DNA from 2 places in the Citrobacter koseri ATCC BAA-895 genome. Region 1 is predicted to be linked to the other one. Evidence: predicted binding sites of a transcription regulator. Region 1 holds the regulator's gene; the other holds the start of a gene.
What was found. The regulator PhoB, encoded in region 1, activates phosphate uptake and scavenging genes when phosphate is short. The targets are predictions, from matches to a motif close to CTGTCATAAAACTGNCNNAT.
Positions count from the first base shown of each region.

Region 1 (7,693 bases):
CTCCACGCGCGGCACTTGCAGGTTTCCGTCCGGCTGATTGCGGGCGCGGTTCTGGCTCCAGAAAGCGCGGTAAGACTCGCCTTTAACCTCGAACTCCACTTCGGCAAGGCATTCGGCCGTATCGCGGGTCATCAGATCGTTTTGCGATTGCGAAACGGTGCTCAGGCGCGGCGTCTCGTGATAGAGCGCAAGACAGATGGCGTCGAGCAGCGTGGTTTTCCCCGCGCCGGTCGGCCCGGTGATGGCAAACAGCCCGTTGCTGGCAAAAGGTTCTGCCGTGAAATCGACTTTCCATTCTCCCTTCAGGGAGTTGAGGTTTTTCAGGCGCAGGCTGAGAATCTTCATGCGTCATGCTCCCCGGACAGCGAATGTAGGGTGGTGGTAAAAAGCTGCGTCAGACGTTCACGCTGGGGTTCATCCAGCTCTTCCAGCGCCAGACGGCGGGTAAAAACGTCTTCCACGCGCAGTTCGCTCAGGGTTTCACGTCGTTCGTTAGCCATAATGCGTTCGCGATTTTCCCGACTGCGGCGCACCAGTAAAACCTCAACGGGCAGCGACTCCGTTAATGCCTGAATTTTGCGCTGCATATCGTGAAGGTATTCGTCAGTGGTGATTTCAATATCCAGCCAGACGGGAGGCTCCTGGTGAGCATCGCGCCATTGCTCAAGTTGTTCGGTGATGGAGGCCAGATCGCCTTTCAGCACCGCTAGCGGTTGAGTGACGGGAACGGTGAGGTTCTCTACTTGATGTAATTTGCCGTTTGCAAAACTGACCAGATGGACGCATTTGCTTTTGCCGCACTCATCAAAACTCAGCGCGATCGGAGAGCCGCAGTAGCGGATGTGTTCCGTGCCGCCAATGATCTGCGCCCGGTGAATGTGTCCCAGCGCGATATAATCGGCAGGAGGGAAGTTTTGCGCCGGGAAGGCGTCCAGCGTGCCAATATAGATGTCACGTACCGCGTCACTTTTACTGGCGCCGACGGTGGTCAGGTGCCCGGTGGCGATAACCGGCAGAGTTTGATCGCCGTCGCCGCGCAGCTTACAGGCTTCCTGATACTGTTGTTGGTAATAATCCGTGATCGCCCCGAGCAGATGCTGCTGTTTTTCATTGCCTGAAAGCCCCGCCTGGCTGGTGATGATGTCGCGCGGGCGTAAAAACGGAATCGGGCAAAGCACGGCGCCCGGCGTGCCGTCGCAACGGTAAAGGTACTGCGGCGCGTGGCCTGCGCTGGCGACCACGGTGGTGTTGAGAAACGCCAGAATATCGCGGGATTCGTTGAGCGTGGCGACGGAGTCATGGTTTCCGGCCAGCACCACCAGATGACAGCCGGTTTGCTGTAAATTGACAACAAACCGGTTATACAACTCGCGGGCATAGCTTGGCGGCGATCCTGTATCAAAAATGTCACCCGCGACAATAATCGCATCCACCTGGTGAGATTGCGCGGTTTCCAGCAGCCAGTCGAGAAACGCCAGGTGCTCGGCGGCGCGGCTTTTGCTGTAGAAGTTTTGTCCCAGATGCCAGTCAGAGGTGTGAAGGATGCGCATAACGGTTCCATGACGAAAAAGCGTGGGCAGGATTATAACCCGTCGGGAACGGTAATATCTTGTTTCGTGACTGTCATAAATCAATAACCTGAGCCGAATGTCGACTATCTTTTTCATAAATCTGTCATAAATCTGACGCATAATGGCGCCGCATTGATGACAACGACTTATTTAAACAGGGCAAATCATGGCGAGACGTATTCTGGTCGTAGAAGATGAAGCTCCAATTCGTGAAATGGTCTGCTTCGTGCTCGAGCAAAATGGCTTTCAGCCAGTAGAAGCCGAAGATTATGACAGTGCTGTGAACCAACTGAATGAACCCTGGCCGGATTTAATCCTCCTTGACTGGATGTTGCCCGGCGGGTCGGGCCTTCAGTTTATTAAACACCTCAAGCGTGAAGCGATGACCCGGGATATCCCTGTGGTTATGCTGACGGCAAGAGGGGAAGAGGAAGACCGCGTGCGCGGGCTGGAAACCGGGGCGGATGACTATGTCACCAAGCCGTTTTCCCCTAAAGAGCTGGTGGCGCGTATCAAAGCTGTGATGCGCCGCATTTCGCCGATGGCGGTAGAAGAGGTGATTGAGATGCAGGGGCTTAGCCTCGATCCAACCTCACATCGCGTGATGACCGGGGAAAATCCGCTCGATATGGGGCCGACCGAATTTAAATTGTTACACTTCTTTATGACGCACCCTGAGCGCGTCTACAGTCGCGAGCAGCTCCTCAACCATGTCTGGGGAACGAATGTGTATGTTGAAGACCGTACGGTCGATGTACATATTCGTCGTTTGCGTAAAGCGCTGGAGCACAGCGGTCACGATCGTATGGTGCAAACGGTACGCGGAACCGGGTATCGCTTTTCGACCCGTTTTTAATACCTTGCCGCCAGACCGGCATCTCGGTGTGGCGGGCGGGTTTACTATTCTGAAGGGAGTGTGACGCGTGCTGGAACGGCTGTCATGGAAAAGGCTGGTGCTGGAGCTGATCCTCTGCTGCATCCCCGCTTTTATCCTCAGTGCTTTTTTTGGTTATCTGCCCTGGTTTTTACTGGCGTCGGTAACGGGATTGCTGATCTGGCATTTCTGGAATTTATTGCGCCTCTCCTGGTGGCTGTGGGTCGATATGAGTATGACGCCGCCGCCGGGACGCGGGAGCTGGGAGCCGCTGCTGTACGGTCTGCACCAGATGCAGTTGCGTAATAAAAAGCGGCGTCGCGAACTGGGAAACCTGATTAAACGCTTTCGCAGCGGGGCGGAATCCCTCCCCGACGCGGTGGTGCTGACAACCGAAGACGGCGGGATTTTCTGGTGTAACGGACTGGCGCAACAGGTGCTTGGGCTGCGCTGGCCGGACGACAACGGGCAAAACATTCTGAACCTGCTGCGCTACCCGGAATTTACGCAGTATCTCAAAACACGCGATTTTATCCGGCCGCTCAATCTGGTGCTCAACACCGGGCGGCATCTGGAGATCCGCGTGATGCCCTATACCGATCAGCAACTGTTGATGGTCGCGCGCGACGTGACGCAGATGCACCAGCTTGAAGGCGCGCGGCGCAATTTCTTCGCGAACGTCAGCCATGAACTACGCACGCCGCTCACCGTCTTGCAGGGCTATCTGGAGATGATGCAGGAGCAGCCTCTGGAAGGCGCGACGCGGGAGAAGGCGCTGCATACGATGCGTGAGCAAACGCACCGGATGGAAGGGCTGGTGAAACAACTGCTGACGCTGTCGAAAATTGAGGCGGCGCCCGCGCTGCTGTTGAACGAAAGGGTGGATGTGCCGATGATGCTGCGCGTTGTCGAGCGTGAGGCGCAGGCGCTCAGCCAGCAGAAACACACCTTTACGTTTGAAGTGGATGCCCGGCTGAGCGTATTGGGTAACGAAGAACAGTTGCGCAGTGCGATTTCGAACCTGGTCTATAACGCGGTGAATCACACGCCTGCGGGAACGCATATTACCGTGCGCTGGCAGCATGTGACCCACGGTGCGGAGTTCAGCGTGGAAGATAACGGGCCGGGGATTGCGCCTGAGCATATTCCGCGTCTGACGGAGCGTTTCTACCGTGTGGACAAAGCGCGGTCGCGGCAAACCGGGGGAAGCGGATTAGGTCTGGCGATTGTGAAACATGCGCTGAATCATCACGAGAGTCGATTGATTATCGACAGTTCGCCGGGTAAAGGGACGCGCTTCAGCTTTGTGCTGCCGGAACGATTAATTGCCAAAAATTGCGCTTAATTGTGGTTCGTAAGGTTAGCTTTCCATAAGCCAGCGGATGCTGGCTTATTTTCTTTGCAGTAAAGAAGACTCTGCTGAATTTTTCAACGTCTGATGCTTTTTTGTTCGCATGATTAGCCATGACTTTTTCTTATGGATAGCGTTTTGTACTGGTTGCTAATTTCATATCGCTATATTCTTCTGGTTTTTGGATCTCACCTTGCTTTAAAACGTTATAAGCGTTTAAATTGCGCTCCAGATGCTGTCATACCGACTGCATTTACGCGGTAAATCGAAAAACTATTCTTCGCCGCGCCAGCCCAGGAGCATATCCCGCTGGAATTGCTTAAAAATGCCGCTGTATCGTCCCGCAGGGAAGGGCAGAAAATTTAACGTTTTCAACACCACATCCACAGGCAGTAAAACTTTATGACCCATCAGTTAAAATCGCGCGATATTATCGCTCTGGGCTTTATGACATTTGCGCTGTTCGTTGGCGCAGGCAATATTATCTTTCCGCCGATGGTCGGTTTGCAGGCAGGCGAACACGTCTGGACTGCGGCGTTCGGCTTTCTGATTACTGCCGTTGGTCTTCCGGTACTTACCGTTGTGGCGCTGGCGAAAGTCGGCGGCGGCGTTGATAGCCTGAGCACCCCGATTGGTAAAGTGGCTGGCGTTCTGTTGGCGACCGTCTGTTATCTGGCGGTGGGGCCGTTATTCGCAACGCCTCGTACGGCGACCGTCTCCTTTGAAGTCGGGATTGCGCCGCTGACCGGCGATTCCGCACTGCCGCTGTTTATCTACAGCCTGGTGTATTTCGCCATTGTGATTCTGGTATCGCTCTATCCGGGCAAACTGCTGGACACGGTGGGTAATTTCCTGGCGCCGCTGAAAATCATCGCGCTGATTATTCTCTCCGTTGCGGCAATCATCTGGCCTGCCGGCCCGATTAGCGACGCGATGGACGCCTACCAGAACGCGGCGTTCTCTAATGGCTTTGTGAATGGCTATCTGACGATGGATACGCTGGGCGCAATGGTGTTTGGTATCGTTATCGTCAATGCGGCGCGCTCGCGCGGCGTTAAAGAAGCGCGTCTGCTGACCCGTTATACCGTCTGGGCGGGCCTGATGGCGGGTGTGGGTTTGACGCTGCTGTATCTTGCGCTGTTCCGTCTGGGATCGGATAGCGCGACGCTGGTCGATCAGTCTGCTAACGGCGCGGCAATTCTGCACGCTTACGTTCAGCATACCTTCGGCGGCGCGGGTAGCCTGCTGCTGGCGGCGCTGATTTTCATCGCCTGTCTGGTGACGGCGGTTGGCCTGACCTGTGCGTGTGCGGAGTTCTTTGCGCAGTACGTCCCACTCTCTTATCGCACACTGGTGTTTATTCTGGGCGGCTTCTCAATGGTGGTATCGAATCTGGGTCTGAGCCATCTGATTCAGATTTCTATTCCGGTGCTGACAGCCATCTATCCGCCGTGTATCGCACTGGTTGTATTAAGCTTTACCCGCTCATGGTGGCATAATTCTTCCCGCGTCATTGCTCCGGCGATGTTTATCAGCCTGGTTTTTGGTATCCTTGACGGGATTAAAGCCTCTGCGATTGGTGACATCTTACCGGCCTGGACCCAGCGTTTACCGCTGGCGGAACAGGGGCTGGCGTGGTTGATGCCAACAGTGGTGATGGTTGTTCTGGCAATTATCTGGGATCGCGCCGCAGGTCGACAAGTGACCTCCAGCGCTCACTAAGATCACTGACAGTATGTTTTAACCACGGGGCTACAGGCCCCGTGGTTTTTTTATTATTTTGATGGGTTCGGAATTGATGGAAAGCAATAACAAGCTAAAGCGTGGGCTGAGCACCCGGCACATTCGCTTTATGGCATTGGGATCGGCAATTGGCACCGGATTATTTTATGGCTCGGCAGACGCCATCAAAATGGCCGGGCCAAGCGTGTTGCTGGCCTACATTATCGGCGGGGTCGCGGCGTACATTATTATGCGCGCGCTGGGCGAAATGTCCGTGCATAACCCCGCCGCCAGCTCGTTCTCGCGCTATGCGCAGGAAAACCTCGGCCCGCTCGCCGGTTACATTACCGGCTGGACTTACTGTTTTGAAATTCTGATTGTCGCCATTGCCGACGTGACCGCCTTCGGTATCTATATGGGAGTCTGGTTCCCTACGGTGCCGCACTGGATCTGGGTGCTGAGCGTGGTGCTGCTTATCTGCGCCATCAACCTGATGAGCGTGAAGGTATTTGGCGAGCTGGAATTCTGGTTCTCGTTCTTTAAAGTCGCCACTATCATCATCATGATTGTCGCCGGCTTCGGCATCATTATCTGGGGGATTGGCAACGGCGGGCAGCCGACCGGGGTTCACAACCTGTGGAGCAACGGCGGGTTCTTCAGCAACGGCTGGCTGGGAATGGTGATGTCGCTGCAAATGGTGATGTTTGCTTACGGCGGGATTGAAATTATCGGCATCACCGCCGGAGAAGCGAAAGACCCGGAAAAATCTATTCCGCGCGCCATCAATTCTGTGCCGATGCGTATTCTGGTGTTCTACGTGGGCACGCTGTTCGTCATCATGTCTATCTACCCGTGGAACCAGGTTGGCACCAACGGCAGCCCGTTCGTCCTGACCTTCCAGCATCTTGGCATTACGTTTGCCGCCAGCATCCTGAACTTTGTGGTGCTGACCGCTTCGCTGTCGGCGATTAACTCCGACGTGTTCGGCGTGGGACGTATGCTGCACGGTATGGCGGAGCAGGGCAGTGCGCCGAAAGTGTTCGCTAAAACGTCGCGTCGCGGTATTCCGTGGGTGACGGTTATGGTGATGACCATTGCGCTGCTGTTCGCGGTTTACCTGAACTACATCATGCCGGAAAACGTCTTCCTGGTGATTGCTTCGCTGGCGACCTTCGCCACGGTATGGGTATGGATTATGATCCTGCTGTCGCAGATTGCGTTCCGCCGCCGTCTGCCGCCGGATGAGGTGAAGGCGCTGAAATTTAAAGTGCCGGGCGGCGTGGCGACAACCGTTACGGGCCTGATCTTCCTGGTCTTTATTATCGCGCTTATCGGCTACCATCCAGATACCCGTATTTCGCTGTACGTCGGTTTCGCCTGGATCGCACTGCTGCTGGTCGGCTGGATGTTTAAACGCCGCCGCGACCGCCAACTGGCTGAAGTGGGGTGATTCCCCGCCGGATGGCGCTAACGCTTATCCGGCCTACAGGCAACCGTAGGCCGGGTCAGGCGAAGTCGCCGCCCGGCAGTATCAAACAATATCCTCCCCCGGACTCCTCCCCCAATAAACATTAAGATGATGAGTTATCCTTGATGTCGCTATGGCAAGGTGGCTTCATTTTCATCAAAGGGGATACGTGATGTTGAACGCCTGGCACCTTCCGGTTGCCCCATTTGTTAAGCAAAACAAAGAACAACTGACCATTACGTTATGGCTGAGCGGGGAAAACCCGCCCCAGCGTGTGACGCTACGCGCTGAGAACGATAATGAAGAAATCTCGCTGGCGATGCATCGGCTGCGCAGTCAACCGCAACCGGGCGTCACGGCGTGGCGGGCGGCGATCGATCTCGCCAGCGGACAGCCGCGCCGTCGCTACAGCTTTAAGCTGCTCTGGCACGATCGCCAGCTGTGGTTCACGCCGCAGGGATTTAGCCGTTTCCCGCCCGCGCGGCTGGAGCAGTTTGCCGTCGATGTGCCGGACAATGGCCCGCAATGGGTCGCCGATCAGATTTTCTATCAAATCTTCCCGGATCGCTTTGCCCGCAGCCAGCCGCGCGAAGCGGAACAGGATAATGTCTATTACCATCATGCCGCCGGTCAGGATATCGTCTTGCATGACTGGGACGATCCGGTGACTGCGCAGGCCGGGGGATCGACGTTCTACGGCGGCGATC
Region 1 covers NC_009792.1:2,565,740-2,573,432, reverse strand. Annotated here, with positions in the region: gene sbcC (exonuclease subunit SbcC) at 1-345, opposite strand, end outside; gene sbcD (exonuclease subunit SbcD) at 342-1,550, opposite strand; gene phoB (phosphate response regulator transcription factor PhoB) at 1,738-2,427, shown strand; gene phoR (phosphate regulon sensor histidine kinase PhoR) at 2,495-3,790, shown strand; gene brnQ (branched-chain amino acid transporter carrier protein BrnQ) at 4,199-5,518, shown strand; gene proY (proline-specific permease ProY) at 5,595-6,968, shown strand; gene malZ (maltodextrin glucosidase) at 7,159-7,693, shown strand, end outside.

Region 2 (7,693 bases), 2.2 Mb from region 1:
AAAAGCCATGAATGTTAACGTGGAGAATTGCATTCTGGTGGATGATTCCAGTGCCGGCGCCCGGTCGGGAATCGATGCGGGAATGGAGGTGTTCTACTTCTGCGCCGATCCGCACAACAAACCGATCGATCATCCGAAAGTAACGACGTTTACCGATCTGGCACAGTTGCCGGGATTGTGGAAGGCGCGGGGTTGGAATATCGTCGATTAAACTGTAGGCCTGATAAGCAAAGCGCCATCAGGCGAATGGCGCAGAATGCCGGATGCGGCGTAACGCCTTATCCGGCCCACAATAGCGACGCCGGGGGATCCCGGCGAACGCAACAAGCCGCTTATTCCTTCGGATCTTTGCCTGCCAGCAGTTTATCCAGCTCGTCACCGCCGACGTGGCGGAAATCCTGTCCCTTCACGAAGTAGAAGATGTACTCGCAGATATTCTGGCAACGGTCGCCGATGCGCTCAATGGAGCGTGCGCAGAACAGCGCAGTCAGCACGCTTGGAATGGTGCGCGAATCTTCCATCATGTAGGTCATCAGTTGACGCACGATACCTTCGTATTCCTGGTCAACTTTCTTGTCTTCACGGTAGATACGCACCGCTTCGTCAATATCCATTCGCGCGAACGCGTCCAGCACGTCATGCAGCATCTGTACGGTGTGACGCCCCAGCGACTCCAGGCTCACCAGCAGCGGCTGGTGCTGGTGGGAGAATTTCTCCAGCGCGGTGCGACAAATTTTGTCCGCCACGTCGCCAATGCGCTCCAGTTCAGCGATGGTTTTGATGATCGCCATCACCAGGCGCAGGTCGCTCGCTGTCGGCTGGCGTTTGGCAATGATGCGCACACACGCTTCATCGATCGCCACTTCCATCATGTTGACGTGCTTATCGCCGTCAATAACGCGCTTCGCCAGTTCGCTATCCTGATTATGCATCGCGGTGATCGCATCAGAAAGCTGTTGCTCCACCATGCCGCCCATGGTCATCACCTGGGTGCGGATGCTTTCCAGTTCTGCGTTGAACTGGCCGGAAATGTGTTTGTTAAGGTTTAGGTTGTCCATGGTTAGCTCCAAATCAACCGTAGCGGCCAGTAATATAATCTTCGGTTTGCTTTTTAGCGGGCTTAGTGAACAGATCGTCCGTGTTGCTGAACTCAATCAACTCGCCCAGATACATAAACGCCGTGTGGTCGGAACAACGCGCAGCCTGCTGCATGTTGTGCGTCACGATCACCACGGTGTAGTCCTGCTTCAGCTCAGTGATCAGCTCTTCAATACGCCCGGTGGAAATCGGGTCCAGCGCTGAACACGGCTCATCCAACAGCAGAACTTCCGGGCGAATGGCGATACCACGCGCAATGCACAGACGCTGCTGCTGACCACCCGAGAGAGAGTACCCGCTCTGGTGCAATTTATCTTTGGTTTCGTTCCATAATGCGGCTTTGGTCAACGCCCACTGAACGCGTTCGTCCATATCGGCGCGAGACAGTTTCTCAAACAGGCGCACGCCAAAAGCGATGTTGTCATAGATAGACATCGGGAACGGCGTCGGCTTCTGGAACACCATCCCCACTTTGGCACGCAGCAGAGCGATATCCTGGGTGTTGGTGAGAATATTATCGCCATCCAACAAGATCTCGCCTTCCGCGCGCTGCTCTGGATACAACGAATACATTTTGTTAAAGGTACGCAGCAGTGTGGATTTACCACAGCCAGACGGTCCAATAAACGCCGTGACCTGGTTCTTCGCGATATCCAGGTTGATATCCTTCAGGGCATGGAATTTGCCGTAGTAGAAGTTCAAATCACGAACCTGAATCTTACCCGGAGCAGTATCAACCATACTCATTTCAATCTCTTCCTCATTCGGCGTCGCCGTTGGCCGCGCCGTAAAAAATTAACCGCTGTTCACATCTGTAGGCCAGATAAGGCGTTTACGCCGCCATCCGGCACCTGAAATTAACCGTGTTTACTCTTCGCAAAAATGATGCGCGCCAGAATATTCAGCAACAATACGCACAGGGTAATGATCAACACCCCAGCCCAGGCCAGTTGCTGCCACTCCGCGAACGGACTCATCGCAAATTTAAAGATAGTGACCGGCAGGTTAGCGATAGGCTGCATCATGTCGGTGCTCCAGAACTGGTTGGAAAGCGCAGTAAAGAGCAGCGGCGCGGTTTCACCCGCAATACGGGCAACCGCCAGCAGTACGCCGGTGATGATCCCGGAAATCGAGGCTTTCAGGGTAATCGCCGAGATCATTTTCCATTTCGGCGTCCCCAGCGCATAGGCCGCTTCACGCAGGCTATCCGGCACCAGTTTCAGCATGTTCTCTGTGGTACGAATGACGATAGGCACCTGTAGCAGCGCCAGCGCAATCACGCCCGCCCAACCGGAGAAGTGCTCCATTTGCGCCACCACGATGGTGTAAACAAACAGACCGACCACGATAGACGGCGCGGAAAGCAGGATGTCGTTAATGAAACGGATCACTTCCGCAAGCCAGGATTTACGGCCATATTCCGCCAGGTAGATCCCCGCCATGATGCCAAGCGGCGTACCAAATACCGTCGCCCACAAAATTAACAGTCCGCTCCCCGCCAGGGCGTTCGCCAGACCACCGCCAGCGGTATTCGGCGGCGGCGTCATTTCAGTAAACAGCGCCAGCGACATGCCGTCGAAACCACGCGTAATGGTGGACATCAGGATCCAGATGAGCCAGAACAACCCAAACGCCATCGTCGCCATTGAGAGCGTCAATGCGATGCGGTTTCTCGTGCGGCGCTTAGCCTGCATTTTACGGCGGGATTCCGCCAGTTCTGCGGTCGTTTGCATTTCAAGCGTAGCCATTAGCGTGCCCCCTCATTCTTCGCCAGACGCATAATCATCAGCTTAGAAATCGCCAGCACAATGAAGGTAATCACAAACAGAATCAGACCCAGTTCCATCAACGCGGCAACGTGCAGACCAGACTCCGCTTCGGCAAATTCGTTCGCCAGCGCAGAGGTGATACTGTTGCCCGGCATGTACAGCGAAACGCTGTCGAGCTGGTAGGTGTTACCGATGATAAAGGTCACCGCCATGGTTTCACCCAGCGCACGACCCAGTCCCAGCATAACGCCGCCAATCACCCCATTTTTGGTGAACGGAAGGACGATACGCCAGATAACTTCCCAGGTGGTGCAGCCGATGCCGTAGGCCGACTCTTTCATCATCACCGGGGTTTGTTCGAAGACATCGCGCATAACGGCCGCGATGTAAGGAATGATCATAATGGCGAGAATGACGCCCGCCGCCAGAATACCGATACCAAATGCCGGGCCGGAGAACAGTGCGCCAACAAACGGAATGTTGGAAAGAATATTCCCGACTGGTTCCTGGAACCAGGTGGCAAACAGCGGCGCGAAGATAAACAGGCCCCACATGCCGTAGACGATACTGGGGATAGCCGCCAGCAGTTCGATGGCGATGCCCAGCGGGCGACGCAGCCAGCCCGGCGCCAGTTCCGTCAGAAACAGGGCAATACCGAAGCTCACCGGAACGGCGATCAGCAGAGCGATAAACGAGGTAACCAGCGTGCCATAAATGGGAACCAGCGCGCCGTAGATATCGTTTGGCGCATCCCACTCTTTAGTCCACAGGAACGAGAAGCCAAACTTCTCAATGCTTGGCCAGGAGGAGATAATCAGCGAGACAATAATGCCACCCAACATCAATAGCACAATCAGCGCAGCCAGTTTTACCAGCGCGCTGAATATCATGTCACCCTTTTTACCCGGCGGGTTAAAAGCAGGCTTGGTTGCAGCCATAAATTACTCTTTCCATTAAACGCGTTTACGAAGTTGCCCATGCCGGATGGCGCTACGCTTATCCGGCCTACAAATCGGGCCTACAGTCGGAACTGTAGGGCGGATAAGCGTAGCGCCATCCGCCAGTTCGTTAAAGATATTCTATTAGTACAGCGCTTTACCGCTGCTGTCCTTCACATTGGTCTTCCATGCTGCACGAACCTGCTCAACAACGCTGTCCGGCAGGCTGGCGTAATCCAGGTCATTCGCCTGTTTGCCGCCATTTTTGTACGCCCAGTCGAAGAACTTCAGCACTTCAGCGCCCTGCTCAGGTTTCTTCTGCTCTTTGTGGACCAGGATGAAGGTGGTGGAAGTGATTGGCCACGCATCGTCACCTTGCTGGTTCGTCAGATCCTGAGCGAAAGAGGTGCTCCAGTCAGCGCCTTTCGCGGCGTTAGCAAAGCTCTCTTCGGTCGGGCTTACGGGTTTACCATCCGCTGAAATCAATTTGGTGTAAGCCAGGTTGTTCTGCTTCGCATAAGCGTATTCAACATAGCCGATAGAGCCTGGCAGACGCTGTACGAATGCGGCGATACCGTCGTTACCTTTACCGCCCAGACCGGTCGGCCAGTTAACGGTAGAGCCAGCGCCGACTTTAGATTTCCACTCTTCGTTCACTTTCGCCAGGTAGCTGGTGAAAACGAAAGAAGTGCCGGAACCATCTGCACGACGCACAACGGCGATGTTCTGAGAAGGCAGTTTCAGACCCGGATTCAGTTTGGTGATGGCTTCATCATCCCACTTCTTAATTTTACCCAGGTAGATGTCACCCAGGGTTTTCCCATCCAGCACCAGTTCGCCAGACTTCAGACCCGGGATATTCACCGCCAGCACTACGCCGCCAATGACGGTCGGGAACTGGAACAGACCTTCCTGCTCCAGTTTTTCATCAGACAACGGAGCGTCGGATGCACCGAAATCAACGGTGTTAGCCGTAATTTGTTTTACACCACCGGAGGAGCCGATACCCTGGTAGTTTACTTTGCTACCGGTCTCTTTCTGATAGGTATCAGCCCATTTGGCATACACCGGCGCAGGGAAAGTTGCACCTGCACCTGTCAGGCTCGCTGCTGCGAAAGCAGAGAACGCGCTCATGGATAAGGTCGCGGCGACAACAGTTGCGACAGTGGTACGCATGACTTTCATAATGTCTCCTGCAAGATTTTCGTAAATCATTGTTAAGTGGCTACGATGAGCAAAATAGGACAAACAGGTGACAGTTAAATGTACGAAATATGACAGTTTTATGACAACGGAAACTGATGAAATAAATCACAGAAAAAACAATTTATAAACAATCAGTTAATTCACTTCATGACAATGTGATTTCATGAAAATTTTCTTTTTATGACACTGAAAACAGTAGCTGAAGATGACGGTTTGTCACATTAAAACGACGGGAGAATTGATTAAAAACAGAACAGCGCAGAAAAAAATGCCCCGCTTTCGCAGGGCATCGTCACGATTACTCAACGGTAACTGATTTCGCCAGGTTACGCGGCTGGTCCACATCGGTGCCTTTGATCAGCGCAACGTGATACGCCAGCAGTTGCAGCGGAACGGTGTAGAAGATCGGTGCAATCACCTCTTCCACATGCGGCATCTCAATGATGTGCATGTTGTCGCTGCTGACAAAACCGGCATCCTGGTCGGCGAAGACGTACAACTGGCCGCCACGGGCGCGGACTTCTTCGATGTTGGATTTCAGTTTTTCCAGCAATTCGTTGTTCGGCGCCACCACGATAACCGGCATATCTGCGTCGATCAGCGCCAGCGGGCCGTGTTTCAGCTCACCTGCCGCATACGCTTCTGCGTGAATATAAGAGATCTCTTTCAGCTTCAGCGCGCCTTCCAGCGCGATCGGATACTGATCGCCACGGCCCAGGAACAGGGCATGGTGTTTGTCAGAGAAATCTTCCGCCAGCGCTTCGATACGCTTGTCCTGAGACAGCATCTGTTCGATACGGCTCGGCAGCGCCTGCAAACCGTGAACAATATCGTGCTCGATAGACGCATCCAGACCTTTCAGACGCGCCAGCTTCGCCACCAGCATCAGCAGAACGGTCAGCTGAGTGGTAAACGCTTTGGTGGAGGCCACGCCGATTTCCGTCCCGGCGTTGGTCATCATCGCCAGATCGGATTCACGCACCAGGGAAGAACCCGGAACGTTACAGATGGCGAGAGAACCCAGATAGCCCAGCTCTTTCGACAGGCGCAGACCGGCAAGGGTATCCGCCGTTTCGCCAGACTGAGACAGGGTGATCATCAGGCTGTTACGACGTACGGCAGATTTGCGATAGCGGAATTCAGAGGCGATTTCGACGTCGCACGGAATACCGGCCAGCGATTCAAACCAGTAGCGAGAGACCATACCGGAGTTATACGACGTGCCGCAGGCGATAATCTGAATATGTTCAACCTGAGACAGCAGTTCGTTCGCTTTTGGCCCCAGCTCGCTTAAATCCACTTCACCGTGGCTGATACGCCCGGTCAGCGTATTTTTAATCGCATTCGGCTGTTCGTAGATCTCTTTCTGCATGTAGTGACGGTAAATACCTTTATCGCCCGCATCATATTGCAGACTGGATTCGATATCCTGACGTTTCACTTCCGCGCCGGATTTATCGAAAATGGAGACCGAACGACGGGTCACTTCCGCAATATCGCCTTCTTCCAGGAAGATGAAGCGACGGGTTACCGGCAGCAGTGCCAGCTGGTCGGAAGCGATAAAGTTTTCGCCCATACCCAGACCGATAACCAGCGGGCTGCCAGAGCGCGCCGCCAGCAGCGTATCCGGGTGACGGGTATCCATGATTACCGTGCCGTACGCGCCGCGCAGTTGCGGAATCGCACGCATAACCGCTTCACGCAGCGTCCCGCCCTGTTCCAGCTCCCAGTGCACTAAGTGAGCAATCACTTCGGTGTCGGTCTCAGAAACGAAGGTATAACCACGCGCTTTCAGTTCTTCACGCAGTGGTTCATGGTTTTCGATGATGCCGTTATGCACCACCACAATGTGGTCAGAAACATGCGGATGCGCGTTTGCTTCCGAAGGTTCGCCGTGGGTCGCCCAGCGGGTGTGAGCAATCCCGGTGCCGCCAGACAGAGGATGGTCTTCCGCTGCCTGGGCCAGCATCTGTACTTTACCAAGGCGACGCAGACGGGTCATGTGACCTTCCGCATCAACCACGGCCAGACCGGCAGAGTCATAACCACGGTATTCCAGACGACGTAAACCTTCGAGAAGGATTTCAGCTACATCACGTTGCGCGATAGCGCCAACAATTCCACACATAGTATTTAATTCCGATTTTGGCATTATGCCTGTCGTTGTCGGTCAACCTGTTTTCCCTTCGTCTTTCACTCCGTAGCTACGTTGGCTACGCTTGCTCACTACGGTCACTTACTTTAGTAAGCTCCCGTAGATTCCCAAGCTTGCCGCCTTGCCACAGCGCGAAATACTTTGGGTAATACCCGTATTCCGGGCGCCCCGAGCCTTGTAGAGAGTGGGGTTATTTTTATAGGTACTGCTTTTGGGCGAGCGATATATCTTTATCGCCTCATCCCTCATCTGCCGGATGGCGCTTACGCTTATCCGGCCTACAGAACGTCATCGAACGTAGGCCGGATAAGGCAAAGCCGCCATCCGGCAAAAAGACTTACTTCTTCTTCGCCGGACGCTGCCAGCCCTGCTTATGCACCTGCGGCACGCGGCTTAACACCAGTTCGTTATCCGCAACGTCGCGGGTAACGGTTGTGCCGGCGGCGATGGTCGCACCTTTCCCCACGGTGACCGGCGCCACCAACTGAGTATCAGAACCGACAAACACATCATCGCCAATAATCGTT
Region 2 covers NC_009792.1:58,210-65,902, forward strand. Annotated here, with positions in the region: gene yieH (6-phosphogluconate phosphatase) at 1-211, shown strand, start outside; gene phoU (phosphate signaling complex protein PhoU) at 333-1,058, opposite strand; gene pstB (phosphate ABC transporter ATP-binding protein PstB) at 1,072-1,845, opposite strand; gene pstA (phosphate ABC transporter permease PstA) at 1,956-2,846, opposite strand; gene pstC (phosphate ABC transporter permease PstC) at 2,846-3,805, opposite strand; gene pstS (phosphate ABC transporter substrate-binding protein PstS) at 3,950-4,990, opposite strand; gene glmS (glutamine--fructose-6-phosphate transaminase (isomerizing)) at 5,310-7,139, opposite strand; gene glmU (bifunctional UDP-N-acetylglucosamine diphosphorylase/glucosamine-1-phosphate N-acetyltransferase GlmU) at 7,504-7,693, opposite strand, start outside.
Region 2: the regulator PhoB is predicted to act here: its motif matches at 5,078-5,097, upstream of pstS (phosphate ABC transporter substrate-binding protein PstS).